DNA from 4 places in the Streptomyces sp. NPDC094448 genome. Region 4 is predicted to be linked to each of the others. Evidence: riboswitches for the same ligand, from Rfam matches in the RefSeq annotation. Region 4 holds a riboswitch; each other region holds the start of a gene.

Region 1 (2,193 bases), on a different contig from region 4:
TGCCAGGTCTCCAGGTAGACCGCGGCGGCGCCCTTGCGGCGGCCGCCCTGGTTCACCGCGGCGACCGAGGCGTCGAGGGTCTTCAGGAACGGGACGATGCCGTTGGAGTGCCCGTTGGTGCCGCGGATCAGGGAGCCGCGGGCCCGGATCCTGGAGTACGACAGCCCGATACCGCCGGCGTGCTTGGAGAGCCGGGCGACCTGGTGGTAGCGGTCGTAGATGGAGTCCAGCTCGTCGAGCGGGGAGTCCAGCAGATAGCAGGAGGACATCTGCGGGTGGCGGGTGCCGGAGTTGAAGAGCGTCGGCGACGAGGGCAGATAGTCCAGCCGGCTCATCAGCCCGTACAGCGCGACGACCTCGTCCAGGGCGCGTACCCCGTCGTCCTCCGCGAGCCCGCAGGCGACCCGGAGCATAAAGTGCTGCGGGGTCTCGATCACTTGGCGGGTGATGGGGTGGCGCAGCAGATAGCGGCTGTAGAGGGTGCGCAGCCCGAAGTAGCCGAAGCGGTCGTCGGCGGCCGGGTCGATCGTCGCGTCGAGCCGCTCCGCGTACCGCTCCACGAAGGCGGCGGTACGGTCCGCGATCAGGCCCTCGGCATGCCCCACCCGCACCGAGGCGGTGAAGGAGACGGAGCCCTGGCCCGCGGCCTCGGCGGCGATGGTCCGGGTCAGCAGCCGGGCGGCCAGCCGGGAGTAGGCGGGATCCTCGGAGATCAGGCCCGCGGCGGCGTCGGTGGCGAGCTGATGGAGTTCCGCCACGTCCGATCCGGGGTGCCGGCCGCGGAGCGCGGCGGCGGCCACCCTGCCGGGGTCGGTGTCCGGCAGATCGGCGGTGAGGTCGGTCAGGGTCCGCAGCAGGGCGGTCCCCGGCCCGTCCTCGGGCGTCGCGGCAGGGGTCCCGGGGGTCTGCCCGGGAAACTGCTGGGCGGTGCCTGAAGCCGGATCGGCTGGCGCGATGGTCACGTGGTGCTCTCCCTCGCTCGGCTCGCGGGCCGTCGGCGGGGGAGGGGTGGGCAGGCCGGGTGTACCCGGAAACGGGCAGCACGCACGGCGTCCACCGGCCCAACCGCGAGGCCCGGACGTCTCGGCACCCGGGTCGGACGATCCGGGTGCGCTGTCGGCAGACGGCCGGACTTGCCCTGGCATGACAAAGCACGCAGAAGCACACCGTTGCGGGACAGTTCCGGATTCGCACCGGATTCCTCTGCGGTGACAGCGAGATGAGCATACATGTGGGGGCACCGCCGAAGCGGTGCCCCCACATGTTGTGTCGCGCCTCTCATACTCCCGTACGGTTCGGGGCCGCCCGCGCCCGTGTCCGGGCGCCTGCGGGGACGGCCGGTCCCCTGCCCGGGACGGCCCGCCCGAGCCCCTCCAAGGGGCACGGTGCTCCTTCCCGGGCTGGGCGAGGTGAAGGTTCTAGGGGCAATGGGGGGACCCCCAGCGCCCCTGGGTACCCGGCCTTGCCCACCCCGGGAAGGGGACCGGCCCCGGAGCGGGAGGCTTCGGGGCCGGGCGGGTCGGAAAAGGAACTGCTCAGTCCTGGGGGCGGCGCAGACGGGCGACGAACTTGTAGCGGTCGCCGCGGTACACCGACCGCACCCACTCCACCGGCTCCCCCTGCGCGTCCAGCGAGTGCCGCGACAGCATCAGCATCGGCAGCCCGACGTCCGTACCGAGCAGCCCCGCCTCGCGCGGTGTCGCCAGGGACGTCTCGATGGTCTCCTCCGCCTCGGCGAGACGGACGTCGTAGACCTCGGCCAGTGCCGTATAGAGGGAGGTGTACTTGACCAGGCTGCGCCGGAGCGCCGGGAAGCGCTTGGCCGACAGATGGGTGGTCTCGATGGCCATCGGCTCACCGCTGGCCAGCCGGAGCCGTTCGATCCGCAGGACCCGGCCGCCGGTGGAGATGTCGAGCAGCCCCGCGAGGGTGTCGTCCGCGGTGACGTACCCGATGTCGAGGAGCTGGGAGGCGGGTTCCAGGCCCTGGGCCTTCATGTCCTCCGTGTACGAGGTCAGTTGAAGTGCCTGGGAGACCTTGGGCTTGGCGACGAACGTTCCCTTGCCCTGGATGCGTTCCAGCCGGCCTTCGACGACCAGCTCCTGGAGCGCCTGGCGCACGGTGGTGCGCGAGGTGTCGAATTCGGCCGCGAGCGTACGCTCCGGCGGTACCGGCGTGCCCGGGGGCAGGGTC
Region 2 (2,193 bases), on a different contig from region 4:
GGCGGCGACGGCCCGCCGTCGCCTCGCGTACCGCCGCCAGCCGGGCGGAAAGCTCCGTATGACGCAGCCGTGCCGCGCTCTCGACTCCGAGGAGTTCCCCCACCCGGACCAGGCATTCCAGGACATCGTCCAGGGTCCGGGGTTCGAGGCTGAGGACGCGGGCCTCGCCCTCCATCAGGCGGACCGCCCGCGAGACCGAGGTGTAGGAGACGGCGCATACATCGCAGAGGTCCTGGGTGAGGATCACATCGGGGGCGAGCCCGGCGAGCGCGTCGGTGTCCAGGCTGTAGAGCGACGAGCCGGAGTGCCGGGATCCGCCCACCGCATCCGAGATCTCCCGGCTGGTCAGCGCATCCGCGGAGAATTCCGCGGCGGTGACGACGGGTACGGGCGCCACGTCCTCGGGAGGCCAGTCGCACTCATGGGTACGCCCCACGAGATCACCCGCGAGGCCCAGTGCGGCGACGATGTCGGTCGCGGCCGGAAGGAGCGAGACGATACGCATGGCCAGACCTTACGTCCCCCGGGGGAGTGGCGGGGTGGACTTGCTAGGACGTCCAACTATATCGTCGGAGGCAGTACCCGCGGTGCAGGGAAGCCGGTGTGAATCCGGCACGGTCCCGCCACTGTGACCGGGGAGTGCGCGCTCCAGCGAGATGAGCCACTGACGGGAGGACCGTCGGGAAGGCCGGAACGCGTGCGGAGATCCGGGAGTCAGGATACCGGCCGTGGGTTTGTTCCGTGTTGTCCACGAGGATGGAGCAGACACGCATGGCAACGGTCCGTATCCATGGCCCTGTTGATCCGGCGAAGCACGCGCGCTCTGTGACCGGTGATTAGCCCTCGCGGCCTCCGTCTGCGCGTTCACGGCTGATCCCGCCACCACCGCCCGAGCGGCGTCGTGACGCGGCTCCGCCGTGCCATCCCCGGATCCACCTGACGAGAGCAGGCTTCCATGGTCCGTGAACTGACACACTTCACCGGCGGCAAGCGAACTCCCGGCACCTCCGGACTCTATGCCGACGTGTACGACCCCAATACCGGACAGGTCCAGGCGAAGGTGCCCCTGGCCGGGCGGGACGAGGTCCGCGCGGCCGTTGCCGACGCCGCCCGGGCGCAGACTGAGTGGGGTGCCTGGAACCCGCAGCGGCGGGCCCGGGTGCTGATGCGGTTCCTCCAGCTTGTGGAGGGCGAGCGCGAGGCCCTCGCCCGGCTGCTCTCCGCCGAGCACGGGAAGACGATCGCCGACGCACAGGGGGACCTCCAGCGGGGACTGGACGTGGTGGAGTTCGCCGTCGGCATCCCCCACCTGCTGAAGGGGGACTTCACCGACAGCGCCGGCACCGGCATCGACGTCCACTCACTTCGGGCTCCGCTCGGGGTCATCGCGGGCATCACGCCGTTCAACTTCCCGGCGATGATCCCGCTGTGGCAGGCCGCACCGGCCCTTGCCTGCGGTAACTCGTTCATCCTCAAGCCCTCGGAGCGCGACCCCTCGGTCCCGCTCCGGCTCGCCGAGCTCTTCCTGGAGGCGGGACTGCCGCCCGGGGTGTTCAACGTCGTCAATGGAGCCAAAGACGCCGTGGACACGCTCCTGGAGGACTCCCGGGTGCAGGCCCTGGGCTTCGTGGGATCCACCCCCGTAGCGGCCCATGTCTACGCCACCGCCGCCGCCCGGGGGAAACGGGCCCAGTGCTTCGGCGGCGCCAAGAACCACATGATCGTGATGCCCGACGCCGACCTCGACCAGGCCGTCGATGCCCTCATCGGCGCCGGATACGGCTCGGCCGGGGAACGCTGCATGGCCATCTCGGTGGCCGTACCCGTGGGCGAGGAGACCGCCGACGCGCTCGTCGCCCGTCTCAAGGAACGGGTCGGAACCCTGCGGATCGGCCGCTCCGACGACCCCGCCGCGGACTTCGGCCCGCTCGTCAGCCGGGACGCACTCGACCGGGTCCGCCGCTCTGTGGACACCGGAGTCGATGAGGGCGCCGAACTCGTCGTCGACGGGCGGGGTTTCACCCTGGAGGGCCACGAGGACGGGTTCTTCGCCGGCGCCTCCCTCTTCGACCGGGTCTCACCGTCGATGAGGATCTACCGAGAGGAGATTTTCGGCCCGGTGCTGTCGGTGGTCCGCGCCGCCGGCTACGAGGACGCCCTGCGACTGCCGAGCGAGCATCCCTACGGCAACGG
Region 3 (2,193 bases), on a different contig from region 4:
CCTGCGCGGCGAGGGCCGTGGTGGTGACATCGGCGGCATTGGTGCTGTCGGTGTAGCCGGGGAGGGAACCGTCCGCCCGCTGCTGTCCCTTGAGTTCTTCCAGGGTCTCGGCCAGGGCCCCGTCGAAGCCGCCCGCCGCGTGCAGCGCCAGGGCGATCCACGCGGTCGCGGCCGGTTCGCCGTCGCAGTACTGGCCGGGCGGGTTCAGCATGCTGCCGTGACCTCCGCCGGGGCAGTCCAGCCGGGTCAGCCGGGCGACCGCGGACTCCGGGGGCTCCACCCCCGCACGGACCAGGGCCAGCACCGCCATCGCCTGTGCCTCGGTGGTCCCGGCCCCGCGGAAGTCGCCCGCGGCCGAGCAGCCCTCCTGTGGGGCTCCGGGCGCCGGCTCGGGGCAGACCGCCGCCAGCAGACCGCCGATCAGATCATGGCCGCCGAAGTCCCGCGGATCCTTCTCGACGATCTTCGCCAGGAGTGCGAGCCGGGCCGCGGCCTCCGCGTTCGGCGGCTGGTCGGTGCCCTGCGGATAGGCATAGGCGGTGGTACGGCCGCGGAGATACGCCGAGACCCGGTCCAGGACCGCGCTCTTGCCCACCGTAGCGGCCAGGGCATAGGCCGCCTTGACGGTCAGCAGGTCACTGGGCTCGCCCGGGGAGGTCTCCACCCGCTCGCCGCCGGTCAGCCGCTGCTGCACCCAGCCGCCCGCCGCCCGGGTGCGGACCTCCGCCGGGCCGTTGCCCGCCCGGATCTGGTCCGGGCTGAACGACGGCTTCGCACCGCCGCCCCCGATCTCCGTGGCACCGAACACCCAGGCGTCCACATCGCCCGGCCTCAGCTGCCGGGACATTGCCCCCAGACTGCTGTAGCGCCAGTCCTTGGTGCCCTTCGCCGCCACCCAGTAAGACCAGTAGGCGTCGGCGCCCGGGGTGTCCTTGCACTTCTCCCGGTCCGGCGTCGGAAACTGCTTGCCGTCCGGGGCCGCGGCATGACCGATCCGGCAGATGAACGCGGGACCGTCGTGCTCGGTGCCCGCGGTGCTGAACCCGCCGGTCTTCAGCAGTTCGTACCCCGTCGTCGGAGTCGGGTCGCAGCCGCGGACCACGGGCCCCTCGAACGCGCCGAAGTCGACCGCAACGATCGCGCCCTTCGACGGAGTGCACTTCTCCGGCGCGTCGGCGGCCGCGGGCGGAGCGGCGGCGTACAGCCCGCCCGAGCAGAGCACCAGCAGCGCCACCGCCCCGGCCGCCCAGGAGCGCGGGCTCCGCCACCGGCCGCCGCGCCCGTCTGTCCCTTGGTTCGTCCCCACCCCGGCCCCCCGTTTTCGTCCGCGCGGGCACGGCACGTGGCGGGGGCGGCCCCGCACGGGCCGGAGTGCGTCACTCCGCCGGAGGCCGGTCGACCACGCCGTAGTCCGCGACGGCGTTTCTCGCTGCATCGAGCGCCCGTCCCAGGCAGTCCGGCTCGTCCGCCGCCCGGCGGACTCACGGTTGCGGGTCAGCGCCGGATTTCCACCGGCTTCCCCTGGACATGAGCATGTATCAGCCGGATTGGAACATGTGGCCGAAGGGGGCGTCAAGGTGACCTGAATCCCACCGCCCCGCGGGGCCTCCGGTGAAACCGGCACGGTGGCGCGGCAGTTGCGCCTCAGGTACCGTCCAGGGCTGTCACATGGGGGAATCCGGTGTGAATCCGGAACTGACGCGCAACGGTGTGGGACGGCGGAAACCGTGCCGAGTCCGAATGCCCATGCGGCTCGCACCACTCAGGAAGCCGTTACCTCGCGTTCGGACGGCGGCCCAGCGGCCCCCACGGCCCCGGTGAGCCCCGGGCCCGGCGGACGGTGCGCCCGGCCGGCGTCCCCCATCACAGGAGCAGGCCACATGCCCCGTAGCGCAACCACCGCACCGATGCCCCGCGCCGCACTGCGCGCCCTGGTCGCCACCACCGCCGCGGCCGCCGCCCTCGCCGCCGCGACACTGCCCGCCACGGCGACCTCCACCCCCGCCCAGATAGCCACCTCCAAGACCAACGGCGTCGCCTATCTGAAGACCCTCCAGGCCGCCGACGGCTCCTACGCGGGCTCCGGACTCTCCAGCGAATGGGCGTTCAGCGCCTTCGCCGCCGCCGGTACGGCCGTCGTGGACGTCGCCCCGGGCGGCGACACCACCAAGAACGCCCGGACCGTCTACCGCA
Region 4 (2,193 bases):
CGCAGGCGCCGACCGTGGCCCCGGAAGGCACTACGGCCGGACCCGCCCGCCGGCAGCGGAACCGGATCCCATGCTGAGCCCCACGCCCGAATCCCGTCGGAGCCTGTGGACTACCGCCCGCTCCGGGAAAAATCCGTCACCCTCTGTCGTCCCGGATCTCCCGGTCGTCCCAACTGCCCCAGTCGACTCGACTGCCCGAGCCGATCCCACTGCCCGATCCGGCGCGACTGCCCGAGCCGGCCCGCCGCCCACCGTCCGGCCACGCACACTCCGAGCGCCAGCGCGCCCACCCGCCGCGAAAGCCGTACCGCACGTTCGATGTCCCCGACCTCGACCGGCCGCGCGTCGCCGTTGAGGACCGCCCGGTGTTCGACCCGGCCGCCGTACGAGAGCGTGCCGCCGAGCCGTACCCCCAGAGCACCCGCGAACGACGCCTCGACCGGGCCCGCGTTGGGACTGGGATGCCCGTGCGCGTCCGCCCGCCAGGCCCGTACCGCACCCCGCGGGTCGTCGCCCGTGGCGACCGCGAGGGCCGCCGTGAGCCTGGCCCCCGGCCAGCCCGCCGCATCGTCGAGCCGGGCCGCCGCCCAGCCGAACCGGCGGTACCGCGGCGAGCGGTGCCCCACCATGGCGTCCAGCGTGTTCACGGCCCGGAAGCCGACGAGCCCCGGCGCCCCGGCCACGGCTCCCCACAGCAGGGCGCCCACCACCGCGTCGGAGGTGTTTTCGGCGACGGACTCCACCACGGCACGGGCGATCTCCGGCCCGTCCAGTGCCTGCGGATCCCGCCCGCACAGATGCGGCAGCCGCGTCCGGGCGGCTTCGAGGTCCCCGGCCGCCAGCGCGTCCCCCACCGCCCGAGCCTCCCGGGCCAGGGACGTACCGCCGACCACGGCCCAGGTGGCGGCAGCGGTCAGCGCGGCGGACGCCAGCGGGCGGCGGCGCAGGGCGCGCGCAGCACCCGCCGCCACGGCGACGGCGCCGCCCGCGCACACAGCGGTGTGGAGCGCGCCCCGGCCCCGGTGGTCACGCCACAGCAGCCGCTCGGCCGCGCCCGCGGCCCGCCCGAACACGGCGACGGGATGCCCGCGGCGGGGATCGCCGAGCAGCAGATCACCGAGGAGTCCCGCCGTGGCGCCGTACGCGAAGATCCGGTCGGCCCTCATGGGTCAGTGCCCGGAGGGGGCGGAGGAGCGGCCCGGGTGAACGCCCGCGCGGGCATCCCCACAGGTGCCTGCGGCGGTCGGGGCATGGGAAACCCCGGGCGGGCCGAAGGGGGAGCGGCTGGTGCCCGGGGGAGAGCCGGTGGCGCCGGAGAGGGGGTCGACAGGTCCGGAGGGACCGAGGGGGCTCGGCGGGGCAGAACCGTTGCCGCGCATGGCGAATGTCCTCACTCAGGGTGTCCGCGCCCTGGTTCGACGTGAACGGAGGCGAGAGTTCCTGGCTCCCGGGGACCTTCTCCCCGGTGACAGTGGCGGGACCGCGCCGGATTCGCACCGGCTTCCTCCACTGCCTCCGTAATGGCCCCGGCAGTCCACCACGGGGTGAGAACAGCCGTCAACTCGCCGTTGACCTGCGACGGAGCGGTGTGCGCAGAGCCACATACAAGGCCTGTCAAGCGCCCCGGCGACCCGACGGACCACGGACACACACGACGGACGCACGACAGCCGGGCCCGGCACCACGAGGGTGCCGGGCCCGGCTGTCGCCGCCACAAGGGCGGCATCCGGATCAGAAGCCCATCGGCAGCGGCCCCAAGCCGACCGAGCGGACCAAGCCGACCAAGCCGACCAAAGCCGACCAGGGTCGATCGGAACAGATCAGGGCTGACGGCGGTCGACCGGAGCCGATCGGACAGTGATCAGGTGACGATCAGATAGATGCCGTACGACACGGCGAGCGCGCAGGCCGCGAAGCAGGCGTAGGCGCCGGTACGGGGCAGGACCGTCGAACCACCCTTGGCGGCGGCCGCGTCCTGCTTGGTCAGGGCGATGACTCCGAGGGAGAACAGGCCCACCAGGGCGACGGTGCCGACGAGGCTGACACCGAAGACGGAGCCCAGGGCTTCCCAGTCGATTTTCATGCTGATCTGTCCTTACACCGCGGCCGGGCTGGCCGGGCCGGTCTCGGGGGCCGACGACGCGGCGGAGGGGGAGGAGTGGATGGTGGCCTTCAGCTCGCCGCTCTCGGCGC

What was found. Region 4 has a riboswitch for cobalamin ahead of ACIQ9E_RS28710 (cobalamin biosynthesis protein). Riboswitches for the same ligand answer to the same signal wherever they lie in the genome.
Region 1: linked by a shared signal. The riboswitch ahead of ACIQ9E_RS04945 (ribonucleoside-diphosphate reductase subunit alpha) and the one ahead of ACIQ9E_RS28710 (cobalamin biosynthesis protein) in region 4 are both predicted to bind cobalamin.
Region 2: linked by a shared signal. The riboswitch ahead of ACIQ9E_RS26130 (CoA-acylating methylmalonate-semialdehyde dehydrogenase) and the one ahead of ACIQ9E_RS28710 (cobalamin biosynthesis protein) in region 4 are both predicted to bind cobalamin.
Region 3: linked by a shared signal. The riboswitch ahead of ACIQ9E_RS25480 (prenyltransferase/squalene oxidase repeat-containing protein) and the one ahead of ACIQ9E_RS28710 (cobalamin biosynthesis protein) in region 4 are both predicted to bind cobalamin.

Annotation. Positions count from the first base shown of each region.
Region 1 covers NZ_JBIWGU010000002.1:340,091-342,283, reverse strand. The annotation lists gene ACIQ9E_RS04945 (ribonucleoside-diphosphate reductase subunit alpha) at 1-962, opposite strand, end outside; cobalamin riboswitch at 1,101-1,263, opposite strand; gene ACIQ9E_RS04940 (GntR family transcriptional regulator) at 1,536-2,193, opposite strand, start outside.
Region 2 covers NZ_JBIWGU010000015.1:39,717-41,909, forward strand. The annotation lists gene ACIQ9E_RS26125 (cobalamin-binding protein) at 1-505, opposite strand, end outside; cobalamin riboswitch at 560-746, shown strand; gene ACIQ9E_RS26130 (CoA-acylating methylmalonate-semialdehyde dehydrogenase) at 956-2,193, shown strand, end outside.
Region 3 covers NZ_JBIWGU010000014.1:76,377-78,569, reverse strand. The annotation lists gene ACIQ9E_RS25480 (prenyltransferase/squalene oxidase repeat-containing protein) at 1-1,306, opposite strand, end outside; cobalamin riboswitch at 1,433-1,562, opposite strand; cobalamin riboswitch at 1,672-1,746, shown strand; gene ACIQ9E_RS25475 (hypothetical protein) at 1,881-2,193, shown strand, end outside.
Region 4 covers NZ_JBIWGU010000018.1:56,383-58,575, reverse strand. The annotation lists gene ACIQ9E_RS28710 (cobalamin biosynthesis protein) at 111-1,166, opposite strand; cobalamin riboswitch at 1,415-1,546, opposite strand; gene ACIQ9E_RS28705 (hypothetical protein) at 1,862-2,083, opposite strand; gene ACIQ9E_RS28700 (anion permease) at 2,096-2,193, opposite strand, start outside.